4 regions of the Williamsia sp. R60 genome follow, and region 3 is predicted to be linked to each of the others. Evidence: predicted binding sites of a transcription regulator. Region 3 holds the regulator's gene; each other region holds the start of a gene.
What was found. The regulator LexA, encoded in region 3, represses DNA repair genes until DNA is damaged. The targets are predictions, from matches to a motif close to CGAACANNTGTTCG.

Region 1: the regulator LexA is predicted to act here: its motif matches at 2,637-2,650, upstream of ACVWY6_RS11585 (DUF222 domain-containing protein).
Region 2: the regulator LexA is predicted to act here: its motif matches at 6,374-6,387, upstream of ACVWY6_RS00190 (DUF222 domain-containing protein).
Region 4: the regulator LexA is predicted to act here: its motif matches at 1,641-1,654, upstream of ACVWY6_RS02860 (DUF222 domain-containing protein).

What each region holds. Positions count from the first base shown of each region.
Region 1 is NZ_JBSSGR010000002.1:1,001,935-1,009,513, reverse strand. Features, by position in the region: gene mscL (large-conductance mechanosensitive channel protein MscL) at 1-529, shown strand, start outside; gene ACVWY6_RS11585 (DUF222 domain-containing protein) at 652-2,529, opposite strand; gene ACVWY6_RS11580 (MspA family porin) at 2,792-3,433, opposite strand; gene ACVWY6_RS11575 (MspA family porin) at 3,506-4,108, opposite strand; gene ACVWY6_RS11570 (MogA/MoaB family molybdenum cofactor biosynthesis protein) at 4,688-5,377, opposite strand; gene ACVWY6_RS11565 (S1C family serine protease) at 5,381-6,988, opposite strand; gene ACVWY6_RS11560 (sensor histidine kinase) at 7,219-7,579, opposite strand, start outside.
Region 2 is NZ_JBSSGR010000001.1:57,613-65,191, forward strand. Features, by position in the region: gene ACVWY6_RS00155 (WS/DGAT/MGAT family O-acyltransferase) at 1-983, shown strand, start outside; gene ACVWY6_RS00160 (alpha/beta fold hydrolase) at 1,002-1,850, opposite strand; gene ACVWY6_RS00165 (DNA adenine methylase) at 1,946-3,061, opposite strand; gene ACVWY6_RS00170 (hypothetical protein) at 3,163-3,378, opposite strand; gene ACVWY6_RS00175 (phosphatase PAP2 family protein) at 3,559-4,638, shown strand; gene ACVWY6_RS00180 (alpha/beta hydrolase) at 4,674-5,600, opposite strand; gene ACVWY6_RS00185 (TetR/AcrR family transcriptional regulator) at 5,697-6,257, shown strand; gene ACVWY6_RS00190 (DUF222 domain-containing protein) at 6,518-7,579, shown strand, end outside.
Region 3 is NZ_JBSSGR010000004.1:271,136-278,714, reverse strand. Features, by position in the region: gene hrpA (ATP-dependent RNA helicase HrpA) at 1-2,304, shown strand, start outside; gene nrdR (transcriptional regulator NrdR) at 2,336-2,785, opposite strand; gene ACVWY6_RS20220 (LysM peptidoglycan-binding domain-containing protein) at 2,881-3,405, opposite strand; gene lexA (transcriptional repressor LexA) at 3,628-4,347, shown strand; gene ACVWY6_RS20210 (acyl-CoA dehydrogenase family protein) at 4,453-5,595, opposite strand; gene hflX (GTPase HflX) at 5,682-7,118, opposite strand; gene dapF (diaminopimelate epimerase) at 7,164-7,579, opposite strand, start outside.
Region 4 is NZ_JBSSGR010000001.1:655,227-662,805, forward strand. Features, by position in the region: gene ACVWY6_RS02850 (ABC transporter permease subunit) at 1-794, shown strand, start outside; gene ACVWY6_RS02855 (ABC transporter ATP-binding protein) at 791-1,531, shown strand; gene ACVWY6_RS02860 (DUF222 domain-containing protein) at 1,683-3,005, shown strand; gene ACVWY6_RS02865 (LLM class flavin-dependent oxidoreductase) at 3,101-4,084, opposite strand; gene ACVWY6_RS02870 (carboxymuconolactone decarboxylase family protein) at 4,093-4,479, opposite strand; gene ACVWY6_RS02875 (NAD(P)-dependent oxidoreductase) at 4,476-5,339, opposite strand; gene ACVWY6_RS02880 (SDR family oxidoreductase) at 5,336-6,073, opposite strand; gene ACVWY6_RS02885 (aldehyde dehydrogenase) at 6,083-7,549, opposite strand.

The DNA.
Region 1 (7,579 bases), on a different contig from region 3:
GGCCAAGATCGCCGGCGCGACGAGTGAGAAGGATCAGGCTCTCATCGACCGGCGTGGCGACGACGGCCCGCAGTCCGGTCCGCTTTACTCGGGTCCGGCCGCCGCCGGCGCAGGCGCGTCTTCTGCCGGTACGCAGCAGTTCTCTTCGCAGCAGTCGGACCGGGTCGGTGGCGCGAACGTCTATCCGACGCAGGGTCCGCCTACCGGTGGCTTAGGACCGATCGGCCAGCCGCCGCAGGGACAGCCGCCCCAGGGCGGTCTGCCGCCGCGTAGCCAGCCGCCGCTTGGTGGACCGCCTCCCGGTTATCAGCAGCCGCCGGGCCCGCCGCCCGGGTACAACCCGGCGCCGCCGCCCCGCCCGAACCCGTCGCAGCATGAGGGGCAAGATCAGGGGCAGGGTTACCGCCCCGATCCGTTGACCGGCCCGCCACCCGGTTACGACCCGCTCACCGGTCCACCACCGAACTACGGGCCCCCACCGGGACGTCGCGACGACCACAACGGCGGCGGCAGGCACAGCAGCCCGTAAACATTTCGAGATCGACTATCGCCCCGGCTCAGGCCGGGGCGATAGTTTTTGTCGAGGGCCCAGCGATCTCGGATCACGGCACGCCGTTCCTGCTGCTTCGCTGTTCTTATTTTCCACTGCCCCTATTCCACGAGGACATCCGCGGTCTGAGGAGCACCTGGAGGGAGCGGGGCTTCAGGCGGAGGGTTGTTCTCCGACGGTCTGGTGGGTCGTGAATCTGGTGGTTGAGGACTGAGTTCTCGATTGCGTTGTTCGAGTTCGGCTTTGCGGCGGGCGAGCATGCTCTGACGGGCCTCGATGATGGCTTCGTCCGGGTGGTGGGCACGGTTGACCCGGGGTTGTCGCTCCGGATCCAGCAGTGCTGGTGGGATCCAGGCACACCGCCCTGCGTCGGGCCCGTCGGTGATCATCACCGTCTGCCACTGATGCTCCCCCGGTCCGACGAGTTGGTGGTGTTGTGGGCATGCCGGAGCCAGGTGAGTGATGTCGGTGAACCCGCCCTGCGCCCATTCGCGAACATGGTGCGCCTCGGCCCACAACGGCGGATTCGAACAACCCGGATGCGAACACCCTCTGTACGCGGCAAACATCGCCAGACGTTGCGCCTCACTGGCCAACCGGCGTGCTCGGCCCAGAAACAACGGCTCATTCGAATGGTTCGCAAAAATGGCCAACGTCTTGTCGGAACGCACTGCAAGCCTCAACGCATCAGCGATCGGCAACACCGCACCGGTCGCCGTGTAGACCAGCCCCGACCCGTACGGTCGCGTCGGCCCACCAGTGACCGAAGGCAACCAGCTCGGATCCTCCCAGCGGGTCTCCGGGTACGGGTGAACGCCCTCCGCTTCACGGTCTGGATCCCGCTCTGATGCCGGCTCTGGCGTGCCCTCCACCTCGCGGGCTAGCTCCACCTCGCGGTCTGGCTCCGGCGTGCAGCCTGGCTCCGGTTCACGGCCTGATTCTGCTGCTAACGCCGGCGCTCGACCGGGTTCAAACTCAGATCCCGAAACGTCCTCTCCGTGAACGCCTTCTGGCGGCACCTGGTCGAGCATGTACTGATCGAGCTGGTCTTTGGTCATGTTGATGATGACCTGCACGGGCAATCCGTGATGCGTCTTGCCCAGTTGCCCCGATTCGAGCAGGTACATCAGCATCGACTTCACCGCATCGTGATTGCGCTGCGCCGCACTGCGGGTGTCGTTGTCTGCCGCAGCTTGCAAGAGGTCCTTGTCCACCGTCGGATCATCGGCCGCACCTGAGGGCGACAGCGGATCATCAGGATTGTTCATCCCCGGAGCGGCCCACACCGCGAGCATCACATCCAGCAAGGCCCGGGTCACCGGGTCCAGATGCCCAGCTACCGTCGACATGAGATCCGTGGCCGGTTTCCCCACGCTGAATCCACGTTTCCGGGCCCTGTCGGTGTCATCGACCAACGTCCCGTCGGGATCCAAGTACTCGACGATGCGCTCACCGATCGCCTCTACCTGGCCAGGAGTGTGCTTGCGGCACAGATCAGCCAGCGCCACCTCCGTATTTGTCCGCTTCTCCGCATCGACCTTGTGCGGAATCTTTGCCATCACCCTCGCCACCACCCCGGCGTGATCAAGTCCGATCACACCCTCGCGCAACGCTTCTGCTGTGTTCGGGAACCGAGCATCTACAACTTCACCGCTGGGAGTCACCGACGGCGTCAACGCGTCCATCGCCTCCACCCGAGCTCGGGCAGCACCCGGGCGCAGCCGTGCCAGCGAGGTCAACATCGCAGCCGGCGAAGAGCATCCAACTTTCGAATACGCACGCCGCACAACCACTTCCCGCAACACCGGCAGACCTGCGGACTGCAACCGCCGCGACGCGACCTCCAACCGGTCGACCAGACGTACACAATCCTCGTCGGAAAGACCCGTCAAACTCACCTCGGCCAGCTGATCGATCGCCGACTCCAGACCCGACACCGCGCCCACCACAGGCGAATCGATGACAGCACCGTCGGACATGATGACCCCCCAGTCAACCGAAAAGCGAACGCTGACAACAGATGCGGAGTGCTTCTGTTGTCAGGACGATTCCCTACAACCAATGTAGCCCAATATCCACAGATTGTCGAACACATGTTCGAACTCTCCTCGCCCGCCGCCTCGGCGCCTACCCGGCCAACACCAGCGATTTCATCATCCTGGTGAAACACCGAAAGCCGGAACACCTTGCGGTGGTCCGGCTTTCGGGTTGTTCAGTTGTCAAGCAGCAGGGATGTTTTTATCAGCCGAGACTGAACTTGGAGCCCCACAGGGTGACGATGCCGGTGACCGACGGGGTGTCGACGGTGACCTTGACGTACGCCTGTCCTTCGGCGTATCCGGCGCAGCCGTCGATCTTGACGGTTTCCTGGCTGTAAGCGATGCCGCCGGCGTTGCCCTCGAAGCTGAAGTCGGTGGCGTCGTCGGACGACAGGATCGGCACGTAGGTGGCCTCACCGGGTCCGAGGGTCAGACCGCCGCTGAGGCCGGCTTCGGGGGTGGTGAACGGGGTGCCGGGAGCCGAGAGATCCAGCGAGGTTCCGATACCGGCCTTGCCGCCGGCACCGAAGGTGAGCTGGCAGCCGACAACGTAACCGGCTTCGACGGTGGCGCCTTCGGCTTCGCCGTCGACGGTGACGAGCACCTTGCCCGACAGCCACACGTTGCGGCTGGTCGGAACCGCCACGGTCGACGGCTGGATGTTGACGAACTCGTCCTTGAGCGTGACGGTGACGTTGGAGCCGTCGATCAGCTTCTGGGTGGCGACGCCACCGGGCAGAGCGCCGGCAGCTGCGCCGCCGGCACCCATGGAGGACAGTGCGATGGCCGAGACACCGGCGATGCCGGCCACCGCGGCGAGACGACGCGAGAGTTTGTTGCGCATGATTCCCCTTCAGGAATATGAATCTGCTTGCGGCAGATGAGATTTCAGACTAGTTGGTTTATCTGCCGACGATCAGTTCAGGCTGAACGGGGCGCCGTAGAGGGTCGACTTGATGACGTAGTTGCCCTCGGTCTGCACGGTGGTGAAGGCGCGAGCCTGGGCGTATCCGCCGCACTGCTGCACCTCGATGCCCTGACGCTTGTACTGGACGCTTGCAACGCCGCCCTCAAAGGTCTTGGTGCCGAGCGGGACGAAAGCCGCTTCACCGGGTGCCAGCGGGAACGAGAGCGAGCCGTCGAGGCCCAGGCTCAAAGAAGAATCGATGGAGGCGTTCAGGCCACCTTCGAGACCGGTGATGTCGACCTGGCAGCCGACGATGTAGCCGGTGGTCAGGGTACCGCTGGCGCCACCGGCGGTGACGGTGACAAGGCCGGACACCTCTGCGGCGCGGCCTGCGCCGTTGTTCGCCAAAGACGGGACCGGGTAAGCGGCCTCGCCGGTGCGGCTGATCTTGACGACGGTGCCGTCGACACCCTGGGTCACCTTGCTGCCGCTGGGCAGGGGTCCTGCGGCGGCGTTTCCTGCGCCCATGCTGGCCAGGCCAATGGCGGCAACCGCGGTAATCGCACCAACGCCGACAACGCGGCGCAGACCGAACATGTTGATCTTGCTCATTCGTTCCCTCTCACAGGATTGCTGTGTAATCCAAGCTCAACCAAATCGTGAGCTCGAAGTGACCAAAAGGTTCAGCGGAATCTTCTACCCGGGCAGTTAACGGGCTTGGATGCCCGTAGTTTCCGGTAGGTAAATCTCAGCCGAACACCTTGCCCACACCGCGGTCGCCATTGGGGACGTCGCACGGGATACGCCCAACCCCCGCACTGGTACTGGCCGTATCGAGCGGAACGTTAGCCCCAGGAACAGGGGCGGGCAACACTTCGCAGCAGTCGTGTCTGGAAAGGGAACTTCACTCAAGCGAATGAATAATTATTGATGTTGCAGCAAATTCAGTGAGTTATCAGGAAAAGTCCAGGAACCGGGCCGTGACCGAATCGCGATTCAGCCGTGATGTGGCGGGCGATTCTCGATAAACCATTCGTCCCCACGCATATCGGCGTTACTGTGACCTTCATCACTTCGACCGATCGGTCGCTCATCACTGCTGGTCAGAGGCAATTCCTCGCCAAAAACCTTCTCTAACTCGGCCCGAGTCTTGGTTCGCTTACCGTCTTTCGAGTCGCTCATCGGACCCGATCAGAAGTTGCTGATCGACGAGATCAGGTGTTTCGCCATCGGGGTGATGGTGGCCATGCCGTCACGAACAGCGGCCCGCGAATTGGCCAAGTTGACGACGATCGTCTGCCCCGAGACACCCGCAAGCCCGCGTGACAGCCCGGCATCCATCGCGCCGGCAGCCAATCCGGAACTGCGCAAGGCCTCTTCGATACCCGGCAGTTTGCGATCGAGTAGATCCGCGGTCGCCTCGGGAGTCACATCACGACCACCGACCCCCACGCCGCCGACCGAGATCACCAAGTCCACCCCGCCGATGACCGCGGTGTTGAGGGCGTTGCGGATCTCCACCTCGTCGGACTCCACCGCCACCACCGCGTCGACGTGAAAACCGGCTTCTTCGAGCAACTCCCCCACCAGAGGACCGATCAAGGCCTGGTCCTCACCATGGGCGGCCCGGTCATCGACGATCACCACCAGGGCCCGACCCAGATCCTCTTCGGCCAAGTTCAGTGACCTCATGCGCTGTCCTTCCGCTTCGATCTCCCCTGTGCGGACGGCGAGCTGTTCCGCCGCGGCGTCCGCGGCGACGACATCTGCCTCGCCGATACCCAGGACTGAGATAGCACCATCTCCGTCAGGAACTCTATCGGTCGGGATGGGGATGACTGCCCGCAGTCGGGTACCAATGTGATCGTCGATGTGTTTCACGGTCTAGCGTCCTCCGGTGTCCAGGGTGTCGAGGGTGACCTGCGCGGTCTTTGTCTGTCCGTTGGTGACGTACGTGATGGTCACCTGGTCGCCCGGAGCGTGCGACCGCACCGCCGCGATCAGCGCGTCTCCGGAGGCGATCACACGATCGTCGACCTTGGTGACCAGCGCACCACTCGGGATGCCTGCCTTCGCGGCGGCTCCACCCGACGTCACCTCGTTGATCAGCGCGCCGGGGCTGTCAGCTGACGGTGCCCCCGACCGCACTGTGACGCCCAGCCCCGCCTGTGTCGCCTTACCGGTCTTCTCGAGCTCGTCCGCGATGCGCATCGCCTGGTCCACCGGGATGGCGAACCCGAGGCCGATGCTTCCGCCGGTCTCGCCCTGGGAGAGGCTGGCGATCGCGGTGTTGACGCCGATGAGGGCGCCGTTGGCGTTGACCAGCGCACCACCGGAGTTGCCCGGATTGATCGCCGCGTCGGTCTGGATGGCATCCATCACCGACGCCTGGCCACCCTGCTCACCCTGTGTGGACACCGGACGGTTGAGTGCGCTGATGATTCCCGTGGTGACCGTGCCGTTCAGCCCCAGCGGCGACCCGATCGCGATGACCTCCTGACCGACCACAAGATTGTCGGAGCGACCGACGGCGATCGGGGTGAGGCCGGACTTGTCGACCTTGATCACGGCGATGTCAGAGATCGGGTCGGCACCCACGATCTGCGCGGCTGCCGTGCTGCCGTCACTGAACGTGACGGTGAGGTCCGGATTGTTGCCCGCACCGGCGACCACGTGATTGTTGGTCATGATGGTGCCGTCCGCGGTGAGCACGATGCCGGAGCCGGACCCGGACGCCTGGCTGCCCTCCACCTCGATCGACACGACCGACGGCGTGACCTTCTCCGCGACTTCCTGCGTCGAGCCGGCGGGGGCCTGGACCGGTTGGCTGTTGTCGCGGTCGCCACCGAGCACACTCTCGCTGGTGGTTGATCTCGATCCCGATGAATCGTCGGCCACATTGGCTCCGACCACACCTCCGATGCCACCGCCGACGAGCACCAAAGCAATTGCGGCAGCCGCCAATCCGGCTTTGGCTCCGCCCGAACGTCCGCTACGTGCGGGCGGCGGGGAGCCGAACTGCTGTGGCGAGCTCCCGTACGGGTTCTGGCCGGCCCCAGGAGCCGGGATCTGACTGGTGGGGTTGGTACCCGTCCCCCCGCCGTGGGAGTAGGCCCCATACGGGTTCGGCTGCGCGAATCGCCCGGACGGAGCATACGGATCAGGTTGAGCGCCATAGCCGTAACCACCCGGACCGCGACTTGCGGATGCACCCTCCGACGACTGCCCGAAGGGGCCGGAAGGTCCGGAAGGTCCGTTCATGCCGGAGGTACCGAACTGTGCCGTCTGCTCACCCGACGAATCCTGCTGTCGGGGCTCGAACGCCGAGGTTCGTCCATAGGGGTTGTCCTGCGGTCCGGCGTTACTCGGCCCGTCAGGCCGATCAGCGGACCCGCTGGGATGCGATTGTCCCGGTGATTGCGAGATGCCCTCTCCCGGAAAGGAACTGGTGTCGCGGTTCGTCCCGCGCTCGTCATCGTTGCTGCCGACCATGTCGATTTTTGCTTTCTGCCAGGCGCACCCTGCGCTCCCCGATGCCGCAACATTTACCGGCACTGAGGAATACCTTGCTGTGTCGGCCTGAGACGGGGCTGAGACAGTGCTGTTTGTTTCCCCTTCATTGTTCCCCGCAGGGGCTTCGCCAAACAAAGCCGCCGATCGACGGACAGAGAAGTCAGACCCTTCGAACGACCGCCGAACGGTCGACACCGCTCGATCAGAACCTATTGCTGGACCACCTGGGGCGCGATCTCGGCCGGTACCGGCGACCCGGGAAGGCTGATCGTCACCAGGGCGCCTCCGAGTTCGGACTGACCGGCGGTCACCGTGCCGCCATGGCGGTCCACCACCTGACGGACTATCGCCAGCCCCAGCCCCGAGCCGGGCATGGATCGGGACGCGGTGGACCGGTAGAACCTCTCGAAGACCAGTTGCCGGTCTTCGGGCGGGATACCAGGGCCGGCGTCGGCAACGGTCAGAATCGCGCGATCCGGCTCGATCTGAGCCAGCCGGACCTCCACGGGCCGGCCGGGCGGACTCCACTTCGCCGCGTTGTCGAGCACGTTGAGCACGGCCCGCGACAAC
Region 2 (7,579 bases), on a different contig from region 3:
CCGGCGTCGATGGCGTGACCGCCTCGGACCTGCTGGCCCAATTGTGCACTCTCACACCGGAACCACCGGAACTCGACGACGTTTCGCTGTCCCGCACCGCGGGCGACTCCTCGCTCCTCGGCCTCGCCGCCGACGGCGCTCTCCAGATCGCCAGGCGGCCGCTGAGTTTCGCGCGGCTGCTGCCCAAGACGGCGCAGGTTCCGTTCGAGTGGGTGTCGCGAGCGTTGCGTGGTGAGGCCATGCCGGCCCCGTTCCGGGCTCCACGGACACCGTTCAACAGGTCGATCACGCCGCATCGCAGCATCGCCTACACACAGGTGTCGCTCACCGACCTCAAGCGGATCAAGGATCACTTCGGCGTCAAACTCAACGACGTGGTGCTCAGCGTGTGTGCCGGTGCGCTGCGCAACTACCTCGACGACCGAGGTGAACTGCCGGAACAGCCGCTGGTGGCGATGGTCCCGGTGTCGGTGCACGGCGACAACGACGACGACCTCGTCACGCAGGGAACCAACAAGGTGACCGGCATGTTCACCAAGCTGGCCACCGACGTGGCCGATCCGGTGGAGCGCATCACGACGATCGGTGAGCAGGTACGCAAGTCAAAGGACCATCACGGCTCGATGGACTCGAACCTGTTGCGTGGCTGGGCGCAGTTCATCCCACCTGCCACGATGGGTCTGGCGATGAAGCTGTACTCGTCGAACGAGTTGGCCGAACATCATCCGCCTGTCTTCAACCTGGTCATCTCCAACGTTCCCGGGCCCGACTTCCCGCTGTATTACCTCGGCGCCAAGATCGACGCGATGTACCCGCTCGGGCCGGTGTTCCACGGTTCGGGCGTCAACATCACCGTCTTTTCGCAGAACGGACACCTCAACATCGGAGCCATCGCCTGCAAAGAGCACGTGCCCGACCCGTGGCCGCTGATGCACGCGTTCGAACACGAGGTGAAGGCGCTGCTCGAAGCGTGCGATCCGTGACCCCCTGATGCCGCGGGGCTAGACCGGGGCGGTCTCTCTCACGTGTGCGGTGACGCGCCGTGCTGCGTCCAGGAACTTCGGGATGAACTCGTCGGCTTCGAGCACGCAGCACGCATGTCCGCCGTTCACCTCGACGGTGAGTACACCGGGGATGTTGTCGGTCAGCAGTCGTTGGCGCCACAGCGGGATCACCCGATCCTTCAGCGAGAGCAGGACTGCGGTGGGCACATCGATCTCGCCCAGCCACGGCTGAGAGTCGAAGTAGCTCATGCCGTCTCCGAGGGTGCCCAGCCGCGACACCGGGGTCGAAAGGAATTGGCGTAGCGCCCACACGGTGTCGGGCACCGAACGGTCGTCGAGTTTCGCGGCCTCGGGTTGCACGTGTGGCGGATGGATCACCTTCATCAACCTGCCGATGTTCGACATGTTGGTCTGCCGCTGTGGGTCGTGGCTGCCGAAGAATGGTCCGGTGGAGCACAGCACCATTGATGTGACCCGGCCCGGATGCCGTCGCCAGACCAACTGCGCGATACCGCCTCCCATCGAGAATCCGGCGACCGTGAAGGTGTTGATGCCCAGGACGTCGGCAAGCGCGGCGACGTCGTCTGCGCAGTCGTCGAGGTCGAAAGGCTTGTTGCGGATACCGCGGCCGTGCCAGCGTTGGTCGAGGGTGATCACCCGGAACTCCTGGTTCAGCTGGGGGATCAGCGGATACCAGCACAGCAGGCCGGTGGTGAGGACCGAATGCAGCAGGAAGACTGCCGGCGCGTCCCTGGGTCCGGAGTCGGTGACAAACGTGGAGCCACGCCCCGGCAGGTGAATCATGTGGCCGTGGGGGAGGTCGTGTACGGGGTACGGCTCGATCATCTTGTCGACGCGCGACAGGACCTGATTGCGGACCGACTGCAGCACATTTCGCACCGCACCGACGTTACGGGAAAACGGTCGCAGCGGTCGGCCGGTCAGGTCTTCTCGACCAGATAAAGGTGCTCGGTGACGTGGGTGTTGCGTCCGCCGAGGTTTCGGCTGCCACGGAAAGTGTTGTAGCGCTGCGTGATCTCGGTGACCGGACCGACGTCGGCGAGGATCTCACGCATTTGTTCCGGCGAGATGTATCCCTCGTCGTTGTAGGAGATCAGGACAAACCTGGTGTCGAGGTCGTCGATGAGACGTGCCAGCAACGGGCCGGCGGTGGACCGCACGTTGTACCCCGAGCGATTCCAGTCGCGGGGGATGCCCGATACGCGGCTCATCTGCGCGGGCTCCCGGTTCTCGGCGATCAGGTTGAGCATGAAGTAGTTGGAACCGTAGGGGTGCTGGTTGTACGGGGGATCGAGATACGCCACGTCCAGCGGCCCGATGAGGTCGGGCAGATCGCCGGCGTCGGCCTGCAGGATCTGGCGTTCGGCGTGGTGAACACTCAAGACCGGTGGGGTCAGGACGATCTGTCGGGTGATGCGGCCCAAGGCGTCGGCGGCGGTACCGCCGAACCTCCCGATGCCCGTTCCGCGATCTTTGTAGAAGCCTTTGAACACCCCGGAAGTGTTGGCGTGCACCGACGCAGCCGAGAGCAGCGGTCCGAGGAGCAGCGACCGCATCGGCTGCGGCCGGGCATGGATCAGCGCGACGTACGCGTCGAGTCGACGGGCGTTGTCCGTGGTGTAGAAGACCCGCTCACCCTGCGCAATTCGGCTGTCGTCGGCGGGTGCGTAGTGACGGGCGATGAAACCGTCTGTGCGGAAACCTGATTCGACCTCGGCGTTGATCTCGGCGACGGCAGAACGGACCGCCCCGTCGTCGATCTCGCTCGTGTTGGTCAAATAACATTCGCTGATGACGCGCGCGTAGCTCTCGAGGTCGTTGCTGATCACGACGTCCGACCGGGCTTTGGCGAGCCGGGACACCACGCCGCTGCCCGAGAACGCGTCGAGTGTCACCAACGGCCGGCCGAGCCGCTGTTGTACGGAGGCCAGTGCGTCATCGACCATGCCGAGCAGCTGACGTTTGTTGCCGAGGTAGGTGATCAGCTGGGTGGTCCGGTAGATGACCTCGTCATCTGCAGAAGGGGCCACGGACACAGCCCGAAGCCTATCGCTCACGTGTGGGGGATCCGGCGATGTCTCGGTGCGGCGGTGTCTTGGTGCGCAGCTGTGTCTCGGTGTGGGGGTTTGCCGGTGTGTCAGTCGTCGAGGCAGAGTTCGGTTTCGATGCTGATGGGCACGCCCGTGGCGATCAGCAGTCGGCAGGGGGCCTCGGAGTCGCGGTAGAGGCTCAGCCATTGGTGCCCACGGCTGCCATCGGCGTAGACCGCCTCGAGTGTGCGGTTGAGCCGCGCCTCGGCCTCGTTGTTGATGATGTAGCGCTGGTCGCCGTATCGCAGATACTTGTTGGGCACGCGGGTAACCTCCACCGGCTTGATCTGTTCCGTCCACGTTCAGTGTGACTCAGACCACGAAATGTGTTCACCGGTTTCATCCGGCAAGATCCGGCAGACTTCGCCTAGGTTGTTGGTGGGAACATTCTGCGAATTCTGGGCGAACAGCGGGTATCGAATGCGTATGCGGGGGCCTCGACAATGAGCACACAGGAGGTCGAGCGGTCCGACGTGGCGTCGGAAAGCGCTGTGGACCGGTTGCCGATGCCTTGGTGGCGCAATCTGCGGGTGTGGCGCTGGGTTGCGACAACCCTGTGGCTGGGCGTCGTCGTGGCGCACCTGATCTTCCTCGGCCTCGCGTTCGACCGGACGCGCTTGATCTTGCTGATGTGCCTGGGTCTGGCCGCAGCGAGTATCGGGCGGCGACGGGTCACCACGGTGATCATCGATTGGCTGCCATTTGCCGGGATACTCCTGCTCTACGACTTCACCCGGAACATCGCCCAGTGGATGGGGATGCCGACGCACTGGTCGCTCGCCGCAGACTTCGACCACATGTTGTTCGGGGTGAATCCGACGGTGTGGTTGCAAGAACGCCTGAAGCAACCCGACACGCCCTGGTGGGAAGTCTTCACCAGCGTCGTCTACATGTCGTACTTCATCATCCCGTATGCGGCTGCCGCAGTGTTGTGGCTGCGCAATCGCCACGCGTGGCGACGGTACGCGGCCGGCTTCCTGATCATGACGTTTGTGGCGCTGGTGGGATACACCCTGCTGCCCGCAGCGCCGCCGTGGGCAGCCGCCCGGTGCACCTCGGAGCAGGTCGCGGACTATCCGCGCGCACCCGAATGTATGAATCAGCTCTATGCCGATGATGGTGGACTGCTCGGGGAGCTGGAGCCGCAGAACGCGGGCGCCCAGCCCTACGTCGAACGCATCTCCGCGCGCGGGTGGGAAGTGCTCGACATCCACGCCGCTTCCAACCTGCTCCAGTTGGGTCAGGCGAAAGCCAATCTTGTTGCCGCAATCCCGTCGTTGCATGCGGGGTTGACGATGTTCCTGGCGCTGTTCATGTGGCCACGCGTGCGTGCACTCGGGCGAACGTTGTTCCTCGGCTACGCCGTTGCGATGGCCTTCACGTTGGTCTACACGGCCGAACACTATGTGCTCGACATCCTCCTCGGATGGGGGCTCGCTGCTGCTGTGGTGGTGGGCGTCGATGTTGTGGACAAGCGGTTGATCGCCAGAAGGAATCGATCGCCGGTCCCGCAGTCGGTGTGAGTGGCTCGGCCGTTCGACAGCTCGGGGCGGCGGCCTCATGTGGCCACTGAATCGATCACCGCGCGGACGGCCTCTTCGAGTTGGGTCAATCCGGGTTCCTCGATGGGATAGTGCCCGCAATTGGTCAGTCGGACAACGGTGTTCGGGCCCGGTACCTTTGCCAGGAACCGTTCGCTGAGCGCGGCCGGGGTCCAGCGGTCGGCTCCCGGGTGTACCAGGGTGATCGCTGGGCCGCCGTACTGCGCCGGTGCGGTGTGTCGGTAGGTGAACCAGTCGGAAAGGAATCCGAGCGGTACGCGACCGCCACCTCCTCGGGGGTCTGCCGCGCACAGCCGGGTCAGTCCAGGGTTGTTGCTCATGGCGCTCATCCGGGCCGGCCATCGAATCGGCACCATCACGTCGCCCGCCCATCGCGACAACAGGGGGAGAGTATGTGGAGCGGCCATGCCGAGAGGCGCCCAGCGGGATGCGGCTCCTCGAGCGGAGCTGTCCGACGTGTCGAGCAGACAGGTTGCAACCACAGCTGCGGCAGTGCCTGTACGACTGGCTGTTTCGTAGGCCAGCATGCCGCCCATGCTTGCGCCGAACAGAACCAGGGGTCTCGGGTCGGTCCGGGTCTCCTCCGTCACGAAGTCGCACAGCAGATCAACCCAGTCGCGGTAGCGGACCTTCGCCGGGTCGACGGTCTCGGTGCGTCCGTAGAGCGGAAGGTCAAGTGCCAGTAGGTCTGCGTCGCCGGGGGTCGCTACCGCGGTGAATGGCCACAGCGCACCCGAATGGCCGCCGGCTCCGTGGATGATCAGCACTCGCGCCGGCGCAGACGGATTCTCAGCCCTTGCCACGTGAACGCGGTGACGACCCCACGGCCACCAGGTGGCGACCGGTGCCTGCATCGCGGTTCGGTAGCGCTGCGGAAGGAATCGGGCGTATTCGGCGACGTCGCTATATTCGACTTCGTTCATCTTTTGAGCATCAACGGAGGTCGAGGGCATGACAACTCGCATTGAGGTCTCATGAGCCGTGCCCGGAAAACGCCTGTTCAGGACCGATCTCGCTTCATGGTCGACGTGATCCTGGAGGCAGCTACTCGCGTTTTCGACAGCGAAGGTGCAGCCGGGACGACCAACCGCATCGCCGATGTGGCCGGAGTGTCGATCGGATCGCTGTACCAGTACTTCCCGAACAAGCACGCGATCATGGCGGCGCTGGCGTGGAGGCATGTCGAGGAGTCGCGGGCAGCCCTCACGAAGTTGTGCGACCGCTTCGACACGACGGCGCCGAATCGCGTCGAGATGGTGACCACAATGGTCGAGACGGTGGTGTGGCTCAACGGCAGTCATCCCCGCACTTTTGCGGTCCTGCGTGAACACACGCCGCGAACTCCCGAGTTGGTCGACGCGTTCACCGCCCTCGCCGCTGATATGACCGCGCGACTCGTGCCGCACCTCATCCGTACCGGCACGCCATCTGCGGACGCCCCACTGCAAGCCCGCCTGCTGGCGGCTTCCATCGACGGGCAAGTACATCAGTTGATCGCGACCGCCATCACTGCCGACGATCGAGAACGATTGTGCGCCGCCATCATTGCAGGTCTGATGGCGACCGAACAGCCGTTGTGACGCCGGCCCGCAGCGGCTGGACAGCACGCCCGAACGACTCTGGAGATTGACTTTCGCCCACATGAAGGTTGGACGTCGGTCGGGTGTCGGAAGGATTCACCCAAACGATCTACATACGAACAGGTGTTCGAGTCAGTAGAGTGATGACACGCTGATCGTCCGCAAGACCTGACTCTGAGATACGTGTGACTACGCCACCATTGTGATCGGCTGTCCCAATTCTGTTGTCTCAGTGTTGTTGTCTTGGAGGGGGTGTGGTGATGGCTGTTCTCGATGTGGTTGATGAGGTCATCAGGGTGGAGTTTCCGGATGATCCGGCCGGGGTGGTGGCGGTGGTGAAAGATCTGATCACCCTGCGTAATGCTGTCGAGGCGCGGTTGGCGGCCGGCGCGGCGATCATCGACCGCCTCGGTGTCGCCAAATCTATGGGGTCGACACCCTCGAAGGTGGTGCAGGCCAACGGTGCCGCCCCAGCGGCGGCGGCACGATGGCTACGCATCGGGACCGGCCTGGCGGGGTTGGAGCGTACAGCCGGATACTTTCGGGACGGGTTCCTCTCCGCTGAGCACGTCGACGCAATTGTCCGGGGCATCAGTCATGTGCGCGGCCGCATGGTGGGTGTGATGAGCGACGACTTCCGGTGTGAGGTCGAGCGGAAACTCGTGGCTCATGCGATCTCTGGTGCACCACCCGCCGAGATCGGAAGGATTGCCCGGGCGATAGGTAACGAGGTCGCCGGGGAGTCGGGTGGGGTGCCGGCCGCCGAAGACGTTTCGTTGAACACTCTGGACTACGTCATCACTGACGATGGCCGGCTATCGGGCAGGTTTGATGTGGATGCGGTGACCGCAGAGAAGATGATGTCCACGCTCGACGTATGGTCCAGACCCCGACCTGAACCGGACGGCAGCGCCGATACCCGCACACCGACGCAACGACGCGCTGACGCCCTGCACCAACTCCTCGACTGCGGTGGCGGCGGGCAGGGTTTGGTGTCAGCGCCGAGAACGGAAGTGATGGTGACTGTTCCGGCTGATCATCCCGACCTTGCGTCACTGCGGTGGATGGGTCCGGTCACCGAAGCCACCGCAGCAGCAGCCGCGTGTGATGCAGTGATCACCTCGATCACCCTGGACGGGCAGCAGGTGCCGATCGATTTGAGTCCACCCAAGCGTTTGTTCACCGGACCAGTGCGTAAAGCAATCTTGCTTCGCGATACCTGCTGCATCAAGTGTGGGGCGCCGGCGACCTGGTCGGACTGCCATCACATCGTGCATTGGGCCGACGGCGGACCCACCACCCTCGGTAATGGGTGTCTGTTG
Region 3 (7,579 bases):
GAGCATCGCCAGGCGGCCGATGCCTCGCATGCACGCTTCGCTGCTCCGGGGTCTGAGTTCCTGACCCTGCTGAATCTGTGGACCTACCTGGATGAACTCCGCTCGGAGTTGTCGTCGAACCAGTTCCGGAAGCGGTGCGGTCGAGAGTATCTGCACAGCTTGCGAATCCGCGAATGGCGAGACCTGCACGCGCAGCTGGTCCGGATCGCCAAGGACCTCGGGTGGTCGGTTCCTGCGACGGTGACCGCACCCGACCATGAATCGCCATCGGCGGCATCGATTCATCAATCCATCCTGTCCGGTCTACTCAGCCAGATCGGCGTCCGCGAGGGGGACGCCAAGGAGTTCCTGGGCGCTCGCGGCACGAAGTTCATGATCTTTCCCGGATCTCATCTCTCGTCGAAACCACCACGGTTCGTGATGGCGGCCGAGATCGTGGAGACCTCTCGGCTCTGGGCGCGTACCGCCGCCCGCATAGAACCGGAATGGGCCGAGCGCCTGGCCGAGCACCTCGTCAAACGTCAATACAGCGAGCCTCATTGGTCCGGGAAACACTCAGCGGCCATGGCCTACGAGCGGGTCACCCTCTACGGCGTCCCGCTGGTCACCAAACGACGGGTGAACTACGGCTCGATCGATCCCGCGGTTGCCCGCGAGTTGTTCATCCGCCACGCGCTCGTGGAGGGTGACTGGCGTACACAACACCCGTTCTTCCACCGCAATCGCGCGTTGCTCGAGGACGCAGAGGAGTCGGTGCATCGGGTGAGGCGCACCGACGTCATCGTCGACGACGACCAGCTCTTCGCCTTCTACGACCGACACATCGGCGGAGAAGTGGTGTCGGGCAGACACTTCGACACGTGGTGGAAGACCGCACGCAAAGCTGACCCCACCTTGCTGGATCTGGATCCCGCCGACCTCGTGGCCGACACTGCCGCCACCGACCCGGCCGGTTTTCCCGACCACTGGCGTCAGGGAGACACGAGTTATGCCTTGAGATACCGGTTCGAGCCCGGCACCGTCGATGACGGCGTGAGTGTGCTCATCCCGTTGTCGCTGCTCGTGCGTGCCCGGCCCTCTGGGTTCGACTGGCTGGTCCCCGGCATGCGCTTGGAGCTGATCACCGAGCTGATCCGCACCCTGCCGAAATCCCTACGGCGGCAAGTGGGACCGGCCCCCGACCTGGCCGCGCGAATACTGGAGTCGGTGACACCGAGGAGCAAACCTGTCACCGAGGCGGTGGCCGCCGAGATCCGTGTGCGCACAGGTGTTGACGTCGCAGCGTCAGATCTACGACTGGCCGCACTCCCCGACCACCTGCGGATGACCTTCACCGCCGTCACCACCGACGGCGAAGTTCTCGGACGTTCCAAGTCGCTGCGCGAACTGCAGGATCGACTGGCCGGTAGATCTCGCGCGGCTCTGGAGAGTGAGGCCGGCACCGCATCCCGACCTGTGGCCACCACGTGGACCGCGGACACCTTCGGAGACATCAGCCGCACATTGCGCAGTTCTGTTGCCGGCCAAGACATCACAAGCTATCCCGCCCTGACCCGCCGGGGCAGTGGTTTCACGGTGGTCGCCGTGCCCACCCAGGCCGAGCAGGCTGCGAACATGTACGACGCTGTTGTCGAGATGATCGTCTCCAGCGTTCCGCCACTACGACCGTCGGTGACTTCGACTCTGAGCACCGCGGAGCGACTCGCCCTCAGCCAGAGCCCCTACCCGGACACCGCTGCTCTTCTGGCCGATTGCGTTCGGGCTGCCGTGGTGGACCTTGTACCCAACCCGCCGAATGTCTGGACGCCAAGCGAATTCGCTGCACTTCGGGAAAATGTGGCCCGCCAGGCAACCGGGAGGGCAACGGAGAAACTACGCAGGGTGGCGACGATCCTGACCCGCGTGGCGCCCCTACGAACGGCGATTACCGCGGCCGGCAGATCGATCGCCGCCGACGACGTGCGGGACCAGCTGGACGAGCTGCTGTTCGACGGATTCGTCTCTGCGACACGCGACGAACACCTCGCGGAGATCCCCCGCTACCTCGATGCTGCGAGGTCGAGGCTCGAACAGCTCCCGGCAGGCGCCGCTCGCGATGCCCAGGCGATGGCGGCCATCGACCGGGTGGTGTCGGCGTGGACTGATCACCTGCGACACGTGCCGCCCGGTCGCCGGGACGCAGTCAACGAGCAAGCTGGATGGATCGTCGAAGAACTGAGAGTCGGATTGTTCGCACAGCACCTGCGTACTGCGTATCCCGTGTCGGAGAAACGGGCGATCAAGGCCATCCGGGAACTGCGCTGATCCGGCGGCACCACTGCCGGACGAAAGGCGGTCAGGGTTTGGCCGCTCGCAGATCGTCGATCTCTTTCTGGAAGTCTTCGACTGAGTCGAACGAGCGATACACCGACGCAAAGCGAAGGTAAGCGACCTCGTCGAGATCCCGTAACGGGCCCAGGATCGCCAGGCCCACTTCGTTGCTGGGAACTTCGGCCGATCCTGAGGCGCGGACGGCCTCTTCGACCTGCTGCGCGAGCAGGTGCAGCCGGTCATCGTCGACCGCACGGCCCTGGCAGGCGCGCCTCACGCCCCTCATCACCTTCTCGCGACTGAAGGGTTCGGTGACGCCGTTGCGTTTGACGACCGCAAGGACTGCGCTCTCCACCGTGGTGAACCGCCGTCCGCATTGCGAGCAGGCCCGCCGACGACGAATCGCCTGGCCCTCGTCGGCCACCCGTGAGTCGACGACCCGCGTGTCCTCGTTCTTGCAAAACGGGCAGTGCATGCAGGGTTCCTCGGACGTCAGCGGCCCCGTCGGAATGACCGGACACTCTGTTGTAGAGGATACCGCCCGGCCGATTGCTTGCCCCAGCACTGCAGCTACCGCGCGTAGATCGGCGTCACCAGGGATTGCCCGGGCGACAACGCTGAATTGCTCATCGCGTTGAGGTCCATGATCTTCTCCACCACCGCTTCGGTCGGCATCTCGGGAGCGATTCGAGAGGCGATGTCGCCCAACGATTCTCCTGACTGCACGTGGACGACCGCCGTCCCGGTGTTCGCCGGAGCGGCACCGCTCTCGACAACCCGGCCGAAGAACATGAGGAACAACACGAGCATCATCAGGCCGATTCCGACCACGGCGGCCCCGGCCCAGGCACGTCGGCGGAAATACACATCGCGCTCGACGACGGCAGCCGACGGTGCGTAACTGCCAGGCTCGGAGCAGCCCACCACAACACGGCGGTCTGCGGCGAGCCTGCGGTCGGCCGGCCGGCGAGTACTGTCGACACGCGCTCGCGCCGTGCGGGTGTACTGATCGGAGGCGACGGGCCCACCGACTCGGGCGAGCCGGCGACGGGGCCGCTCAGCGGCCGGGCGGCTGATGGTGGTGGCTGCAGTCATTGTTCGATCCTCGGGTCAACAGTTCGATCACTCGTTCGATTGAACGAATGTTCGAGTTGTATCACGGGGGTCCGACACACGCCACGCCCAATCGAACAAATGTTTGAGAGTTGTGACAGATTGCATTAGCGTGATCCCCATAATCCAACGAACAACGTGTGCGTTTTCTTCTCTCGACAGCTACGACACCTTGGCCGGACACCGTACGAACTGGAGGACCTGATGGCCGATACGACAGACACCCGGACGCCGCCGGACGCGGCGGCCGCGACGGTGGTCACTTCCGAACCGCTGGCCGAGGGGTCGCTGACCCCGCGCCAGAAAGCCGTACTGGAGGTGATCCGGGCGTCGGTCCGCGAACGCGGCTATCCCCCGTCAATCCGCGAGATCGGTGATGCCGTCGGCCTCACCTCCACGTCGTCGGTCGCTCATCAGCTCCGCACCCTCGAGCGCAAAGGATTCCTCCAGCGCGAGAACAACCGTCCCCGGGCGGTCAACATCCAGGACACCGACCTCAATCCGGCCACGGCGGCCGGCCAGGTCCAGGTACCCGACGAATCCCTGCCGACACCGACGTTCGTTCCGGTCCTCGGCCGCATCGCGGCCGGCGGGCCGATCCTGGCCGAGGAAGCCGTCGAAGACGTGTTCCCGCTACCGAAAGAGCTTGTCGGTGAAGGATCTTTGTTCCTCCTGCGGGTGGTCGGCGAGTCAATGATCGATGCCGCCATCTGTGACGGCGACTGGGTGGTCGTCAGGCAGCAGAATGTCGCAGACAACGGCGACATCGTTGCGGCCATGATCGACGGGGAGGCGACCGTCAAGACGTTCAAACGCACCAAGGATGCGGTGTGGCTGATGCCGCACAACCCGGTGTTCGACCCCATCCCCGGCGACAACGCCGTTGTGTTGGGCAAAGTCGTCACGGTGATGCGGCGCCTCTGAGGCGTCCGGCAACATCCTCGGCAACCGAACAAACGCGGGTACTACGCAGACACGAGTGGGGTGCACCTTCCGGTGCACCCCACTTCGCGTAGTTATGAAACGTACTCAGACCCCGAGGCTTCGGCCGATGACTTCCTTCATGATCTCGGTGGTGCCGCCGTAGATGGTCTGCACGCGTGAATCGAGGAAGGCCTTGGCCACCGAGTACTCACGCATGTAGCCGTAGCCGCCGTGCAGTTGCAGGCAACGATCGATGAGGTGGACCTGGTTCTCGGTGGCGTAGTACTTCGCCATCGCCGCGTCCGGAACGGTGAGCTTCTTCTCGTTCAGCAGTTCGATACACCGATCGACGAACACACGGGTGGTAGCGGTGGACGTCGCCAGTTCGGCGAGCAGGAACCGCGAGTTCTGGAAGCTACCGATCGGGCGGCCAAATGCCTTGCGGTCCTTCGTGTACTGGATTGTCGTCTCGAGAACCGACTCCATGGCACCGGCCGCCACAACAGCGATCGACAGGCGCTCGCGCGGGAGGTTCTGCATCAGGTAGATGAAGCCCATGCCCTCCTCGCCCAGGAGGTTCTCGGCGGGCACCTTGACGTTGTCGAAGCTCAGCTCGGCGGTGTCCTGCGCCTTCATCCCGACCTTGTCGAGATTGCGGCCGCGTTCGAATCCCTCCATACCGCGCTCGACCACCAGCAGGCTGAACCCCTTCGCACCGGCCTCGGGGTCGGTGCGGGCCACCACGATGACGAGGTCCGCGTTGATGCCGTTGGTGATGAACGTCTTGGAACCGTTCAGCACCCAGTTGTCGCCGTCTTTCTTGGCGTTGGTCTTGATGCCCTGGAGATCGGACCCGGTGCCGGGCTCGGTCATCGCGATCGCGGTGATCAGCTCACCGGAGACGAAGCCGGGCAGCCAGCGTGCCTTCTGCTCGTCATTGCAGAGGTCGAGCAGGTACGGCGCCACCACGTCGTTGTGCAGCGCGAAGCCGATACCGCTGTAGCCGCCGCGGACGGTCTCTTCGTCGATGATGGTGTTGTAACGGAAGTCGTCGACTCCCCCGCCGCCGAACTCCTCGGGCGCCTCCACCGCGAGGAATCCGTTCTTGCCTGCTTCGACCCAGACATCCCGGTCCACCAGGTTCTGCTCTTCCCAGCGTTCGTGGTTCGGCGCCACGTGCTGTTCGAGGAAGCTCCGGTACGAATCGCGGAAGAGAAGGTGCTCGGGCTCGAAAAGGGTGCGTTCCATCGTCAGGTCTCCATTACAGGTGGCATTGGTTGGATATCCAACTGTAACCGGATTCTACATCTGGCCCAAAGCTGCAGTTCGGAGGGCTATTCGGCTGACTCGGGAATGGCCAGAGATGCCAGCTGGCGCGACAGCGCGGCAGGCACCGTGGCGGTGATCGCAGTCCCGTCCGCCTCGTGACGTTCGGTCAATACGTCACCCTCGGCATGGATCCGGGACACGAGGTCGCCACGCTCATACGGCACCCGGACACTGACGTGCACGTCGTTCCTGGCCACCGACTCCCGGATGCGATCGAGGAGTACGTCGATGCCCTCGCCGGTGGCCGCCGAGATGAACACAGCTGTCGAGAACAGCCCTTTGAGCTGCGCCAGTACCAGCGGGTCGGCGGCATCAATCTTGTTGATCACGAGCAGTTCGGGCGGAGCTGTTGCATTCTCCTCCTCGAGCACGGATTCGATCACCTTCCGCACCGCCATGATCTGGTCGGTCGGAACCGGGTCCGAACCATCAACGATGTGCAGGAGCAGATCGGCGTCGGCGACTTCCTCGAGGGTCGAACGGAAGGCCTCGACCAGCTGGGTGGGCAGATGCCGGACAAATCCGACGGTGTCGGTGATGACCAGTTCACGGCCATCCTCGAGGGACATCTGACGGGTTGTCGGATCGAGGGTTGCGAACAAGGCGTTCTGGACCAGCACGCCCGATCCGGTCAACGCGTTGATCAAACTCGATTTGCCGGCGTTCGTGTACCCGACGATGGTCACCGCTGACGCGGCAGCCTGCTTTCGCTTGGCGCGCTTGGTGGTTCGTGACGTCTTCATCTCGCGGATCTCGCGCCGCAGTTTCGCTGTGCGTTCGCGGATCCGTCGGCGGTCGGTCTCGATCTTCGTCTCACCGGGTCCGCGCAGTCCGACGCCGCCATTGCTGCCGGCACGGCCACCCGCCTGCCGGGACATGGATTCACCCCAGCCACGAAGCCGCGGGAGCATGTACTCCATCTGTGCCAGCGCGACCTGCGCCTTGCCTTCTCGCGACGTCGCGTGCTGGGCGAAGATGTCGAGGATCAGCGCAGTTCGATCGACAACCTTGACCTTGACCACTTTTTCCAGAGCGGTCAGCTGAGCAGGGGTCAGCTCGCCATCGCAGATGACGGTGTCGGCGCCGGTGGCCAAGACGATCTCACGCAGCTCGTGAGCTTTGCCGGACCCGATATAGGTTGCCGGGTCGGGCTTTTCACGACGCTGGATGAGACCTTCGAGAACTTCCGACCCAGCCGTCTCGGCGAGGGCCTTGAGTTCGGCGAGACTCGAATTGGCCTGCGCAGTGGTGCTGCCCTGCGTCCAGACCCCGACCAGGACAACCCGTTCGAGTCGTAGCTGGCGGTACTCGACCTCGGTGACGTCGGTGAGCTCTGTGGACAATCCGGCGACGCGCTGCAGCGAACTGCGTTCGTCGAGCTGGAGTTCGCCGATCGTCGGCGCGTCGCGCTGATCGTTGCCGGCCTTGTTGTTTTCGGTCATGAGATCACCATGGTGACACTCGGGTAGGTGTGGTGCATACCGATTTTAGAGCCATCCCTCGTTGAGCACTCCGGCGCCGACGAGTACCGACGGGCCGCGCAGCGTTGTGTTCTCGTCATCGACCGTCACCGTGATCTGACCCCCGGGAACGTTGACGAGTACCGTCCCCTCGGACCTTCCCATGAACCGCAGAGCAGCGGCGCCGGCGGCGACGACTCCGGTACCGCAGCTGCGGGTTTCACCGACTCCGCGTTCATGGACCCGCATCGTGATCTCGGCGTCCGCAGCGCCTGCCGACAACGGTGCGGTGATCAGCTCGATGTTCACACCATGGGGAAAGACTGTGTTGTCGAACGTGATCGACCCGCACAGATCGATGTCCGCCAGATCCTGCGGCTTCAACCCGTCGACCACGCACGCCAGATGGGGATTGCCGACATCCACCGACACCCCGGCGTACC
Region 4 (7,579 bases), on a different contig from region 3:
GTACACCGGTGATCGATCGTGACCGGACGCTGCTGAAGGTCGACTCCGTATCGGTGCAGTACGGCGCAGTCACCGCTGTGAGCGAGGTGTCGTTCGAGGTGTTCGACGGTGAGATCGTCGGGCTGATCGGGCCGAACGGTGCCGGAAAGACCACCCTGATCGACGCCATCAGTGGGTTCGCGTCGGCATCGGGACACATCACTCTCGACGGAACCGACGTGACCGATCTGGCTCCGCACCGACGCAGCCGACGTGGATTGGGTCGCACGTTCCAGGATGTCGAGCTGTACGACGACCTGTCGGTGCGGGAGAACGTCACCGTCGGCGCGCGTGGCGGTAAGGCTTCCACGAGCGACGAGAGCGTCGACGATGTTCTCGGCTTGCTCGATCTGCATTCGGTCGCCGATGTCACCGTTGCCTCACTGTCACAAGGACAACGGCAATTGGTGTCGATGGCGCGGGTGCTCGCCGGCAATCCCTCGGTGGCACTGCTCGACGAGCCCGCCGCCGGCCTCGACAGCAACGAGAGTCGGTGGCTCGGTGAACGGCTACGCGCCGTCCGCAACAACGGCATGACGATGCTCCTCGTCGACCACGACATGGAACTCGTTCTGTCCGTGTGCGATCGAATCATCGTTCTCGATCTCGGCAAGGTCATCGCCAGTGGGACCCCCGACGCCATCCGGGCCGATGAGCACGTCATCCGTGCCTATCTGGGTGTGCCTGCGGGTGGTCGGGACACCGCCGAGGCCACATCGGCGACCGGGCTCACGGAACAGAAGGTGATCTCATGAGCGTGCTGGAATGCAAGGGCCTGGAGGCCGGGTACTTCAAGCGCAGCCCGTGTGTGCGCAACGTCGACCTGAACATCGGCGCGGGCGAGGTGGTGTCGCTGCTGGGGCCGAATGGTGCAGGCAAGACCACCTTGTTGCTCACCTTGGCCGGGTTGTTGCCGAGTTTCGGCGGGGACGTCTTGGTGGGTGGGCAGACCCTTCGTCGCGGAAGTCCGCGCGCGGCAGTGGGATCGGGCCTCGTGCTGGTGCCCGACGATCGCGCGCTCTTCCGCGGACTGAGCGTGCGCAAGAATCTCCAGCTCGCGACCCGCGGACGTGACCGCGGCAAGCAGGCATTGAACGAGGTGCTCGAGTACTTCCCGGCACTCGGTGCTCGCCTCAAAGTCGACGCCGGGCAGCTGTCCGGGGGTGAGCAGCAGATGCTGGCCATCGGCCGCGCACTCATCCAGCGGCCGAAGGTACTGCTGATCGACGAGCTGAGCATGGGGCTCGCACCCGTTGTGGTGGAGTCGATCCTGCCGATCATCCGCGCGGTCGCGGACCGGGGCGACACAGCGGTCGTGCTGGTGGAACAGCACGTCCACCTCGCCCTCGGGATCGCGGACCGAGCCGTGATCATGGTGCATGGTGAAGTGGTCCTCGACCAGCCCTCGTCGGTGCTGTCGGACGATCCATCGTTGGTCGAGCGGGCGTACATGGGTGCGCGCAAAGATGACTCGGAGAGCGTTGCGGGCTGAGTTGGGCGCTTTCTCGTCGAAGAAACTGTCAGACCCCGCGGTTAGACTGGGTGGTTCGGCACTGTCGGTTTGCTCGAAATAGGTTGCAGCGCAGGGAAATAAGGTAGTTCGAACACTTGTGCGAACAGTGATTTTGTTCTAATGTTGAGGCATGGATATCGGGGGAATCCGCACAGCGTTGGCTGTGGTTGCGCAGGGGTCACCGCCTGAAGCTGATGCCGTTCTGGCCGAGCAGGTGGTGGCGTTGATCAAGGTTCGTCATCTTGTTGATCACGTGTTGTCGGTGTGGGCGGGGGCGCTCGATCGGCGTGGTGTGGCCAAGCGGCTCGGAGCGGCGTCCACTGCTGCTTTGTTGATGAGCGGGGGACTTGCGCCTGGGTGTTCCCACCGCACGGTGCGGGTAGGTCGTGCCTTGGCGTTGTTACCGCGGGTCGAGGATCATGCTCGCGACGGTGACTTCTCCGGCGAGCAGGTCGACGCGATCGTGCGGGGCATAGCGCATGTCGAGCGAGCTGTGCCCGAATTGCCGGACGCAGCCCGCGACGCCTGTGTGAACCGCCTGCTGGGTCAGGCGTGGTCGGGTGCCACACCCACTGAGATCGGTGAACGGGCTCGTGGTGATGCGTGCGCGCTCGCGCCAACAACAGGTGCGGTGCCGGTGTCGGAAAACGCTGCGCTGAACGGCTTCACGGTCACTCCCGGTGGTGACGGGCGGGTGCGCGGAAAGTTCGACGTCGACGCAATTCTCGGGGAGAAATTGTTGACCGGGCTGGATCCACTGACCAGGCCGATGCCGGCCGACGATGGCACGCCTGACCCACGCTCGACCGAACAACGAATGGCCGAAGGCCTCGAGCGCTTGATCGACGCCTACTTGCAGGCCGAAGACCGGCCGACGGTGGGTGGGGTGCGCCCGCATCTGACGATGACCGTTGATGCGCGTGAGCTGGCCGAGGAAGGGGCGGCACTGCCGGGGTCGGGCGCGTCGACAGATGACTACGCGCAGTTCCTCGATGATCAGGGTTATACGAGCGCGTTCCACTTGCAGTGGATGGGTCCGATCAGCGGTGAAGCCGCACGGTTACTGGCCTGCGATGCCACGTTGACGTCGATGATCCTCAACGGTGAACGTGTGCCTCTCGACGTCGGTCGAGAACATCGCACGGTGACCCCGGCGATACGGAAAGCGTTGTTGGCGCGCGATTGTGGATGCGCGTTCCCAGGATGTGGTCGCCCTGCGGGATGGACCGATGCCCATCACATCGAGCACTGGTCCAAGGGCGGCAAGACCAGCCTGAGCAACACCGTCCTGTTGTGTCGGCACCACCACCGAATTATTCACCACCAGGGGTGGGCAGTCGCGATAGGTGGCGATGGGCATCCGTGGTTCACGCCACCGAAGAGTGTCGATCGACGACAGAAACCGATACCGGCCCACCGACGGTCGCGGATCGTCCTGCCCGCCGCCGCCTAGAACTCGAGATCTCGAACTGCAGACCATGTAACCGATCGACCAGCTCCTTGACAACTACACAGTGTGAGGCCGACTCAGTCCCATTCTCTTGGGCGTCAGTTCCTCAGTGCGGGGAGCACCTTCTCGCCGATGAGGTGCACGCTGTCCCAGGATGGTTGCTCAGGCATCCCGCCGCACAGGGGGTGACTTGTCACCAGGCGTACTTCGCGACTACGGCATTTCTCGACCAGGTCGTCCGGGGTGCAGACCAGATAGCCCGTGCCGCTACGAAGTTCGTCCCCGGTGGTGGAGCTGTCTCGAACATGCGAGGCGTGATCGCCGTGCCACGCCTCGTACGCCTGGGCGTCGGCGAGAAGGTACGAGCCGTAGTGGTGCCAGAACCGGTCCGGGTCTTCGGTGCAGAACACCGTCGACGGCCCTGGCGGCGGCATCATCACAAAACCCGGTTCGCGGCCGTGCGCACGGCATTCCGACTCGTACAGGTCGCGCAACGCGGTGTCGGCGACTTGGGGTTGGAAGCCGAGGTCGAGTCGGGCGGCGCGCAGAGCAGCAGCCCTGGAGCCGCCGCCGTAGAACAACATCGGATGGGGCTTGGACAACGGCGCCGGAGTCACCTGCGCTGTCCGTCCTTCGAACTCGAACGGTTCCCCACTCCACGCGGCCCGAAGAACGCCGATCAGTCGTTCGATATCGGCGCCCCGACTGACCCACGGCCGACCGAGTTGGGCGTACTCGTGGGGCAGGTACCCGAGACCGAGCGTGTACGACACCCGGCCCCCGCTGAGGTGGTCGAGGACGGCGATGTCCTCGGCCAGTCGCAGCGGGTCGTACAGATTCGCGACAAGCGCGGACACTGTGATCGCGATCCGAGACGTTCGTGCGGCGAACGCCGACGCCACCAGCATCGGGCTCGGGAGGTAGCCGTCGGGCGAACCGTGGTGCTCCGACAACATCAGGGCGTCCTGGCCGTGTGTGTCGAGGTACTCCGCCTGCTCCACCGACCGCGCGAAGAGTTCGCCGCGGGCGGCGGGGGTGGCGCCGGGAGCGCGGAAGTCGAATCGAGTCGCGAAGAATGTCACCGGACAGCTCAGTCCGCTGCCCGCGTCGCCTTCTTGTGCTTCTTGATGACCTCGCCGAACATCATGTTGAGCCGGGTACCTTGCGGCCAACCGATGTAATAGCAGAGGAACAAAGCGATTTCGAGTAGCTGATCACCATCGAGTTCGCCGTTCCCGAGTGCGGCGCCGGCCTGGATCTCGGCGACATCGGTCTGCCCGGTTGCGGCCAGCGCGCCCAGCAGCAGCAGTCTCCGATCCCGCACGGTGAGCCCCTCACGGGTCCACACCTCGGCGAACAGCTGGTCGGCGGTGTGCGCGAAGAAGTCGCCCGGGCCGTCCTGCATGTCCCACCCGTAGACCTTGGACATCATGTCCAGGCCCCGTTGACGTCGCTCTGACGTGCCCTCAGTAGTCATTGTTTTGCCTTTCCCACACCCAAGCCGTCAGCGAAACGATCCAAAGAGATATGCCCGAGCGGCAGATCGACCCCGAGTTCGGCGCCGAGCTGCAAGGCGAGTGCAAGGTCCTTCTCGCCGAGATCCCGCACGTGCGTGAAGATCCCGTACCAGAAGTCGTCGGGATCGATGGGCGCCGTGGTGTCCCGCAGCATGATCGCACCCGGTCCACCTGTTATCGCATCGGTGTGCCGGACCACCTTGCCGAGCTTGGCGATGTCGATGCCCGCCGCCTCCGCCAGCCGCGCCGCCTCGGTGGTCGCGGTGAAAGCGATGAAGTGAAGCAGATTGCGGGCCAACTTCATTCGGGTACCGGCACCCACCGGTCCGGCGTGCACCATCATGTCCGAGACCGATGAGTACGGCTCTTTCAGCTGAAGATAAGCCGACCGCTCACCGCCGACCATGATGGCGAGCTTGCCTTGTTGCGCCCCGGGGGCGCCCCCGGAGACCGGTGCATCCACCAGCTCCACGCGCGACTTCGCGCACACCGCGGCGAGATCGATCGCGGTCTGCGGACCGATCGTGGAGTGGATCGCGATGACCGTGCCGGGCGCCGCGGTCTGCAGGATGCCGTCGGGGCCGGAGACCACCGACTTGACCTGCTCGTCGTTGAGGACGGTGATGCCGATGACCCCTGCGGTCTTGGCGACCTCGGCAGGCGAATCGGCCAGTGTGGCACCGGCTTCGACCAGCTTCTCGGCCGCCTCGGGCCGGGTGTCGCAAACAACCAGGCCGCCGGGCCAGGCGAGTAGGCGCTCGGCCATGGGGGCACCCATGTTGCCCAGGCCGATGAAGCCGACTGCTTTCTGATCTGTCATGACCGGATGATCTGTCCGCCATCGACATTGAAGATCTGACCGGTGATCCAGCCGGCTTCGTCCGACAGCAGGAACAGGAGCATGCCGACCAGATCGTCGGGTGTGCCCATGCGAGACAGCGGCAGCTTGCTGACCATGTCCTTGACCATGCTGCCCGGCGTCGTCGACTTGGTCGCCTCGGTGTCGATGGGCCCCGGTGCGATCGCGTTGACGCGGATGCCGGAACCGCCGAGTTCGGTGGCGAGCTGCTGGGTCAGACCGTTCACTCCCACCTTGGCCAAGCCGTAGAAGCCGCTGTACAGCCATGCCGCGGTGGAAGACTGATTGACGATCGCGCTACCGGGCTTCATGTGACCGTAGACCGCACGGGTCACGTTGAGGGCGCCGTCGAGGTTCACGCTCATGAACTTCTTGTAGTAATCCCAGGGGACGGTGATGAGGAAGTCGAGCTTCATCCCGCCGTAGATCGCGGCGTTGTTCACGAGATAGTCGATCTGCCCGTAGGCATCGAGGGTGGCGGTGGCCAGGGCCTGCGCCGACTCGGGATCGGAGACGTCGGTGTTGACGTAGAGCCCACCGAGGTCGGTGGCGACCTGCTTGCCTGCCTCATCGTTGAGGTCGGCGACCACAACGTTGGCGCCCTCGGCGGCCAGACGGCGTGCATAGATTTCGCCGATACCACCGGCGGCGCCGGTGACGATGGCGGTTTTGCCTTCAAATCGGTTGTTACTCATACATGCTCCTTATGCTGGTGCCGCGATGGCTTTGAGTTCCAGGTATTCTTCGAATCCGGCAACGCCCATCTCGCGCCCGATGCCGGATTGCTTGTAGCCGCCGAACGGCACGTCGGCGCCGTACCAGATACCGCCGTTGATGCTCATCGTCCCGGTGCGGACACCGTCGACAACGTGCTGGATGCGTTCGGGGTCGGTGCCCCACACAGCGCCGGACAGGCCGTAGGGGGAATCGTTGGCGATGTTGATCGCGTCGTCGTCGCCGTCGTGGGGGATGATCACGAGCACGGGGCCGAAGATCTCTTCTTGCGCAACACGTGCGGAATTCTCCACCCCCGAGATCAGGGTGGGCTCGATGTAGTAGCCCTTCTCCTTGTTCGCGGGCCTGCCGCCACCGATCTCGATGGTGCCGCCCTCCTCGCGCGCCAGCTTCAAATAGCCCTCGACACGGTCTCGCTGCGTCGCGGAGATGACCGGACCACAGATGGTTCCGGCATCGGTGGGATCTCCGGCAGGTAGTCCCGCCATCGAATCACGGGTCAGCGCAATGGCTTCGTCGTACTTCTCGCGGGGAACCAGCAGTCGCGTGGTCAAAGCGCAACCCTGGCCCGCATGGGTGACCACGGAGAAGCCGGCCATGGAGCAGGCCGATGCGAGGTCTGCGTCGTCGAGCACGATGAACGCCGACTTGCCGCCGAGTTCGAGGAAGACGCGCTTGAGGCTGTCGGCAGCTGCCGCCATCACCTTCTTGCCGGTCGCCGTGGAGCCGGTGAACGAGACGATGTCGACGCGGGGATCGCTCGAAAGTACCGCTCCCACAGAGTGATCGCTCGAGGTGACGATGTTGATCACGCCGGCCGGGATGTCGGTTTCCTCGGCGATGACCTTGCCGACCAGTGCCGCGCACCAAGGGGTGTCGGGGGCGGGTTTGAGGACCACCGTGCAACCGGCGGCCAGCGCGGGGCCGATCTTCGCGAAGTTGATCTGGTGCGGGAAGTTCCACGGCGTGATGGCGCCGACAACTCCGGCGGCCTCACGCTGTACGCGCCGCTGGGTCTTGATGCCCATCGGTTTGGCCCGACCGAGGTCACTTTCCCATTCGTAGCTCTCGGCGAGGTCGGCCAGCCAGCCGAGATCGTTGATCGGGCCCTCGAGCTGCGGGCCTGAGGTCAAGAAGTGGGGGGCACCCACCTCGGCAATGGTGATCTCGCGGAGCTCTTCGACGTGGCCCTGCAAGGCGTCCCGGAGTTGGCGCAGGCACTTCGCCCGGAAGGCGTGGTCGTGGCGCCAGCTGGTGGTGTCGAATGCCGTGCGCGCGGCGGCGATTGCGGCCTCCATGTCGGCCACGGTGCCGTCGGCGGCCTGCCCGATCACCTCCTCGGTGGCCGGGTTGATGATGTCGAAAGTGCCACCGGAACCGGGTACGAGCTTCCCGTCGATGAGCAGCTCAGAGCTGGTTTCTGGCTTCAGCGCCATTGCTGGTCGCCTCCTTCTGGACACGTGTCT